Regions from separate parts of the Eubacterium sp. AM05-23 genome, predicted to be linked through region 2. Evidence: predicted binding sites of a transcription regulator. Region 2 holds the regulator's gene; the other holds the start of a gene.
The links. Region 2 encodes Rex, which represses fermentation and respiration genes when NADH is low (regulators of the CRP and FNR family bind a similar motif). Its sites were predicted from a motif close to ATTGTTAANNNNTTAACAAT; they were not measured.

Region 1: acsD (acetyl-CoA decarbonylase/synthase complex subunit delta) is a predicted target of Rex. The motif match lies at 1,854-1,873, and genes of this name have one in related genera.

What each region holds. Positions count from the first base shown of each region.
Region 1 covers NZ_QUDF01000002.1:209,457-212,873, reverse strand. Annotated here, with positions in the region: gene acsC (acetyl-CoA decarbonylase/synthase complex subunit gamma) at 1-737, opposite strand, end outside; gene acsD (acetyl-CoA decarbonylase/synthase complex subunit delta) at 757-1,692, opposite strand; gene DW091_RS03190 (DUF3786 domain-containing protein) at 2,013-2,660, opposite strand; gene acsV (corrinoid activation/regeneration protein AcsV) at 2,674-3,417, opposite strand, start outside.
Region 2 covers NZ_QUDF01000002.1:57,897-61,313, forward strand. Annotated here, with positions in the region: gene DW091_RS02550 (DUF1538 domain-containing protein) at 1-37, shown strand, start outside; gene DW091_RS02555 (DUF1538 domain-containing protein) at 34-798, shown strand; gene DW091_RS02560 (P-II family nitrogen regulator) at 866-1,216, shown strand; gene DW091_RS02565 (redox-sensing transcriptional repressor Rex) at 1,376-2,020, shown strand; cyclic di-GMP riboswitch class I at 2,119-2,202, shown strand; gene DW091_RS02570 (EAL domain-containing protein) at 2,226-3,417, shown strand, end outside.

The sequences.
Region 1 (3,417 bases), 150 kb from region 2:
ATGGTTACAGCGTTATTGTAAGCTTCTTTGACAGAGCTGTCGCCAACGTTCAGCACCAGGTTCTTGTAACCAGCAGCTTCGATTTTTTCAACTGTGTCATGTAATTCTTCGATAGAGCCAGCGGAGACACCCAGCACAACGTCAGCAGCTTTGGCAACTTCTACCATTGCGTCAGCATTTGCAGGTGTAGCGCCCATCAAGATACCTTTAGCAGCTTTGATTGCTTCAGCAGCTTCCTTAGCGACTTCAACATCTTCAACAACAGCCATTGGCACACGGCCCAGTTCGATCACTTTAGCGATCAGGTCTAAGAATTTAGCTTTGTCAGCAGCATAACGTACGGAAGCAACTTCTACACACATTAATTCGCCGATACGGTCATATTTAACAGCTTCTAAATGAGCGACCTTCTTAGCAATTTCATCGTCAGAATCTGCGTCTGAGAATTCAACTGCGAATAAAGCTTTGTTGACATAAGTTTTTTCATGTCTGAATAATACGGTTTCGCCGCCCAGGGCACATTCTGTGTCGCCAGTTCCGATTTTGATTGTTTTCATCGGAGGGGCGGTAGCTTCAGATAACTGAGCTTTAGCTTCGTCTGTAATATACGGGCATTTATCAATTTCTGCAGCGCCAGCGGCTACTTTCATTGAGAATGCCATACATGTAGGGAATCCACATTCCTTACAGTTTTTCTTAGGAGTCAGTTTAAAAATATCTAAACCTTTTACTGCCATTTTTTTGCGCCTACCTTTCCTAACCTACTAACTCTTTGATAAAGTTTTTAATCACTTTAGCTGATTCCGGATGTTTAACAATAACAGCGTTTGAGCCGCCGATTAAGCAAGAAGCTGCAGTGGAAACTTCCATAGCGATACCACGTTCTTCCTGATTTCCCCATTCAGGAGCTTCTTCTTCTGTGAAAACAGCTTCTTTTACGCCCCATGCTTCGTCGCCAACATTGGTCATGATTGGCATCTGAAGGTCTGTATCGTTCTGGCCTAAAGCAGCTAAACGGATACGGTCCATTGTAGAAGCAACATATTCGAAACCATAGCCAACAGCAGCGGTTCCAACATCCATGATGATGTTTCCACCGTCAACACCTAACTGTGTCAACAGGATATTTAACTGTTTTGCAAGGTTGATATCAACAGCAGACTGGCCAGATACCTTGTGGCCGTCAGCATTACCTGCTACACCGACAGATTTGTAGTTATCTTCAACAGCTGAGAATAAAACAGCGTTTTTGCCAGACAATGCCTGAGAAACCTTAACCAGTAAATCACCGTCTTTTTCAGCGTTGTTGCAGCCTGCAACAACCAGTGGAAGATCGATTGCCGCTTCGACAGCTTTAGCGATTTCAACACATTCTTCAGATGATTTGTTAGCACCGTTAGGATCGGCACTGATTAATTTTAATGCGATAAACTGTGCGTCTGTATTGTCCTGTACATATTTTGCCCATGCTGCAGGATCCTTTACGACGTCACCATAAGCGTCAACCAGACATTTTTCCCAGTCTTCTGGGTAACTGTCTAAAATTTCGACACCAACAACCGGTGCGTTTCCTTCACCACTTAAAAATGGTAATCCTTTTTCTCCTCCGAGAGTAACTGCTGCATCTCCAACACCAATTACACACTCATTGATCTTGCCACTAAACTTTTGTTCTGCTTTTTTGAATGGCATTTCCTCGTTACCTCCTAACTCGTTCTTGTTAGTATTTTTTTATATTTCAAAGCCCGGAATCGTTTTATGAACATGACAAATTCCGGTTGCTTTAAAATTTCAATTGAAAATAAACCGGTGTACACAGACTTGTATATATAAGTATACACATATACTACTATCTTGTTATAAGTTTGTCAAACATTTTTCGACCAAAAACAAAAATTTACCCGTCTTTCTAAAGCTTTTAATTCGCAGTTATTCAGTAGGTTTAAATGATTTCATGAAACCCATGAAAACGACCCCGTAAATAAGCAAAATATTACTATATTTTACAGGTGTCAGTCTGCTTTTGCCAGCCGCTTCAGCGCGGGGATAAAAATATCTCCCATTACGGCGAGATCCTCCGCATCAAAGCCTGAGGTAATATTACTGTCGAAAAGAATCTGTGATTCCGGCGGGAACTCATCGTCCCCCAGCCAGAGGATTACAGTCAGATACATGTTGTTGATAAACTCAAAACGGTAGGACAGATCACCGTGTTTTTTAGGTTCTGCGCTCAGCTTTTCCATAGCGCGCTTCAGCCCTTCAACATCATAGTTGAAGGTAAAGGCAAAGCGCTTCAGGCAGCGGCCCTCAAAGCTCTTAAAATAATGGTTTCCCCCCGAGATATCCCGGTATGCGATGGTTGTGCCCATGGGCGGCACGCCCTGGGCGTTAAGCAGATAACGCAGGATCATGGTCATGGGCTTATAATCGTCAAAAGCAGTTCCGTCCTTTAAAAGCACGTCGCCCTCGGGGTATTTTACTTTGTATTCCTCACCCATCAGCGTTACCGTGAACAGCTGCGTTTCCAAGTCATAAGGACAGGTGGATTTCTCTGCCATCTCCAGAGGATCCTTATCCTTTATCAAATTTTTATAATGATCATAGGGCAGCTTGTCTTTTCTCTTCTCTTCAATGGCTGCTTCTATTTCAGAATTTAGCATTGGTTACCTCTGTCTATTTTTGCAGGCTCGGGAACAGGCTCATATCCGTGTGCGGAATAAAGCAGGCTGATATGAAGGCATCCATATAAGACGGATGAACGCTAAGTTCCATATAAGTCATATTCTGTCCGATTTCTGCGATTTTTTCTTTTCCCTCAGCCAGTGTAAGGGCCAGATAGCACCCCTGCATCGAGCTGTTTCCAATATAATAATACTTATCAACCGGTATATCCGGGAGCATACCGAGGGCAATGGCGTTTTCAATGCCAAGGTTGCTGCCGATTCCTCCGGCCACATACACATTTTCAAGCACTTCAATGGGCATATCCATGCTTTCCATCAGGGTGTGAATGGCTGAGAACACCGCGCCCTTTGCCTTGATGAAGCTATCGATGTCGATTTCTGTAATGTAGATATCCTTGGCGGTACTGTCCAGCTCCTTTGAACAGACAAAGTAACGCCCAATATCGTATTCGTCAAAGGCAATCCTCGGATTATCGATATCTTTGCTGATACGGCCCTTGCCGTCAATAATGCCTGTCCGTTTCATCTCGCAGATCAGGTCAATGATTCCGGAACCGCAGACACCTACCGGTATCTCTCCGCCAATGGTTGAGAAGCTTGCTTTTAACGTCGCGTCGTCAATCTTAACCTCTTCAATGGCGCCTGGAACCGCCCGGGTTCCGCAACTGATTTCTCCGCCCTCAAAGGCTGGTCCTGCAGAGCAGGCGCAGGTCATCATAAAGTCCTTGTTGCC
Region 2 (3,417 bases):
GTTGGCCGTCATGATTTTGGGGGTGATCTTCAGATGAGCCTGATCAATCATTTATTTCACGGTATGCCGGAGGTGGCATGGGAGGTTTTTCTGGCCATCCTGCCCATTGTTTTGATTTTTCTGTTTTTGAACGTCATTGCGCTGCGGCTGCGGGCTCCTATTATCAAGCGGATTATAGGCGGCTTTGTGGTGACTTACCTGGGGCTGGTGCTGTTTCTCCAGGGCGTAAACATTGCCTTTGTACCGGCCGGCGAATTTTTGGGCACAGCCCTTGCAGAGCTTGAGTACAGCTGGATTCTCATTCCGCTGGGCTTTGCCATCGGTTTTCTGGTCGCCTTTGCCGAGCCAGCCGTCCAGGTCATGGTAAAGCAGGTTGAGGAAATGACCAGCGGCGCCATCAAAGCACGCGTTATGCTGCTTGCGATCTCGCTGGGCGTGGCGTTAGCGGTTATGACGGCCATGATCCGGCTGCTGGCCGGTATTTCGCTCTGGTGGATTTTGATTCCGGGCTATATACTGGCCTTTATTCTCGGCCGCTTTGTGGAGCCGAATTTTCTGGCTATGGCCTTTGATAACGGCGGCGTAGCCACTGGCCCCATGTGCTCGACCTTTATTCTGTCTCTTTCAGTGGCTGTGGCGGGCGCGACGCCAGGACGAAATCCGCTGCTGGACGGCTTTGGCGTGGTAGCGCTGATTGCCCTTGCGCCGATTCTGACAACCCTGCTTCTGGGCTTCTTTTATAAGCAGAAGGAGGCCTACAGGAAAAGGCAGTGTGAAAAGCAGCCGCGTGATTCTTAACCGGTATTGACAGAAGATTTTAATCATATATAATATGTAGATTACTTAGCGAATGATGGAGGAAAAAATGGAAGACAGAAATAAGATTAAGACCGAACTGATTGTGGTGATTGTGGAAAAAGATATGTCCGGCGAGGTCATTGACGCGGCCAAGCAGGGCGGCGCTGACGGAGCGACCGTTATGTATGGCCGCGGGTCCGGCATCCATGAGAACGCCCGGTTTTTCGGCATCACCATTGAGCCTGAAAAGGAGATCGTTCTGATTCTGGTGGACGCGTCCATAAGGAACGCGGTGCTCTGCTCGATCCAGAAGAAAATCGAAATCGACAGGCCGGGCATGGGCATTGCTTTTGTGCTGGATGTGGCCAAGGTGATTGGCAGCCCGCACCTTAACTTGATGTCGGACATCACCGATTAATTGCTTTTAAAGACACCCCGAAGGCGCTTGTTTGCCCGGTTTCTGAAGGAATTAAAAAACTTTGACACTTTTTTAATTAATTCGACCATAAAAATTGACGTTTTTTTAACAACTTGATATAATAAAAAGGATAAGTACGACGCAGGAGGGGAGTGCAGAATGCAAACTTTTTCAAAAAGGGTATCGATGACAGTTGTTAAGCGTCTGCCCAAGTATTACCAGTATTTAACCGATTTACAGGATCAACATATTGAAAAAATCTCGTCTAAGGAGCTGGCGGCTATGATGGGGCTGACCGCCTCGCAGATCCGGCAGGACCTGAATTCCTTTGGCGCTTACGGACAGCAGGGCTACGGCTACAAGGTAAAAGAGCTGAAGGAGGCCATTCGCAAAATTCTGGGGCTTGATCTCCAGTATAACTGCATTATCATCGGTTCTGGGAACCTGGGACATGCCATTGTCAATTACGAGCGCTTTAAGGAAGAGGGCATTCACTTCAAGGCCATGTTCGACGTGGATCCGGATCAGATTGGCAAAAAGGTCGGAGACGTGACCGTGTACCACATGGACGATCTCGACGCCTTTGTGGCGCACCATAAGATTGATATCTGTATCCTGAGTGTACCGCAGAAGGTCGGGCAGGAAACCACAGACCGTGTCGTAGAGCTCGGGATCAAAGCGATTCTAAACTTCGTGCCTCTGGACCTGACGGTGCCGGACGACGTGGTGGTAGAGAGTGTGAACATCACCGACAGTCTGTTTACCTTAACCTACCTGATTAACGAAGAGGAAGAGAACGAATAACCAGAAATACCAGCAGGCTTAAGCCTGCTTTTTTGGTGGAAAATAGGAGTTGTGTTTCAAAAAAATCTATTATATAATAGAGTAAAATATAAACGAGATTAATACTAGGGCAAATCTGCTGAAAGACAGAGACGCAAAGCTACAGGGCCTAAACATACATTGTAGGGTAGCCAGCTGCAGTTAAACCCATAACAGGAGCTGTAAAATGGCAGGAAAAAAGACAAACGAAACCATTGAAAATAATGTTTATAACGTAGCTTTGCGTAATATTTACGACGAGCTCTATGAACTGAACATTACCAAAAATCATTATCGGATCATCTACCATGTAGAGGGTAAATATGTGACGCCGCCAGAAGACGGCGCTTTGACAGACGGTATTGCCGATGTGGCAGCGCACATGATTCACCCGGAGGATTCGAGACGTTTTTTGGATTTTTTTGATATTGATAAAATACACGCGGCACTGGCTTCCGGAAAGACCAGCGTCATTGGAGAGTTCCGTAAGCTTTGGGAGGACGGCGCCTATCACTGGGCCTCGCTGACCGTTTTTCCAGCGGATATTGAAGGCGAGGAGGATGAGATCCTGCTCTGCTTTATCATGGATATTGATTATAAAAAACAGCTGGAAGCCGTTGAGAAGGAAAACCAAAGCCTTCAGAAAAAGCAGATGGATGACGAGCGTTACCGTCTGGTGATTGGGCAGACAAACACCCTGGTATTTGAGTGGAACCCAGAGACCGGAGAGCGCTATTATGCGCCCCGGTTTTCGGAAAATTTTATGGGCAGCTATGACGGCCGGGACATCAAGGAAATCTGGCTTGACGATGGGGTCGTCCACCCCGGCGATATTGAAATATTAAAGCAGAAAATGAGCATGGACGCCATCAGCAACGGGCAGGTAGAGCTGGAAATCCGGCTCTGCAATAAGAAAGGCCGCTATATCTGGTGTAAAATTGTATTTAATGTGCTTTACAATGAGGATGGCGGCATCAGCCGGGTGATCGGTACCCTGAACGACATCGACGAATCCAAGCGCGCGCACGAAACCCTGAAGTACCGGGCAGAGTTTGATATGTTAACCGGTATCTATAACATCAATACCTTTTATTCCCGGGCAGAAAAGCTGCTCAGGGAGCATCCGGAGCAGAAATATGCCGTGGTGCGCCTGGATGTCAACCGCTTTAAGTTTATCAATGATCTGTACGGACGGGAGGAGGGAAACCGGCTGCTCCGCTTTATGGCAACTGTTATTTCGGGCCATATGGGGCCGATGGACGCTTTTGGGCGCATGAACAGCGATGTGTTCTGTCTCTGTATGTCCTATGGTTCGGGTGAGCCACTGCTCAGGCGTATTCAGAAAATACTGGCGGAGATCAACCAGTATTCAGAAACCT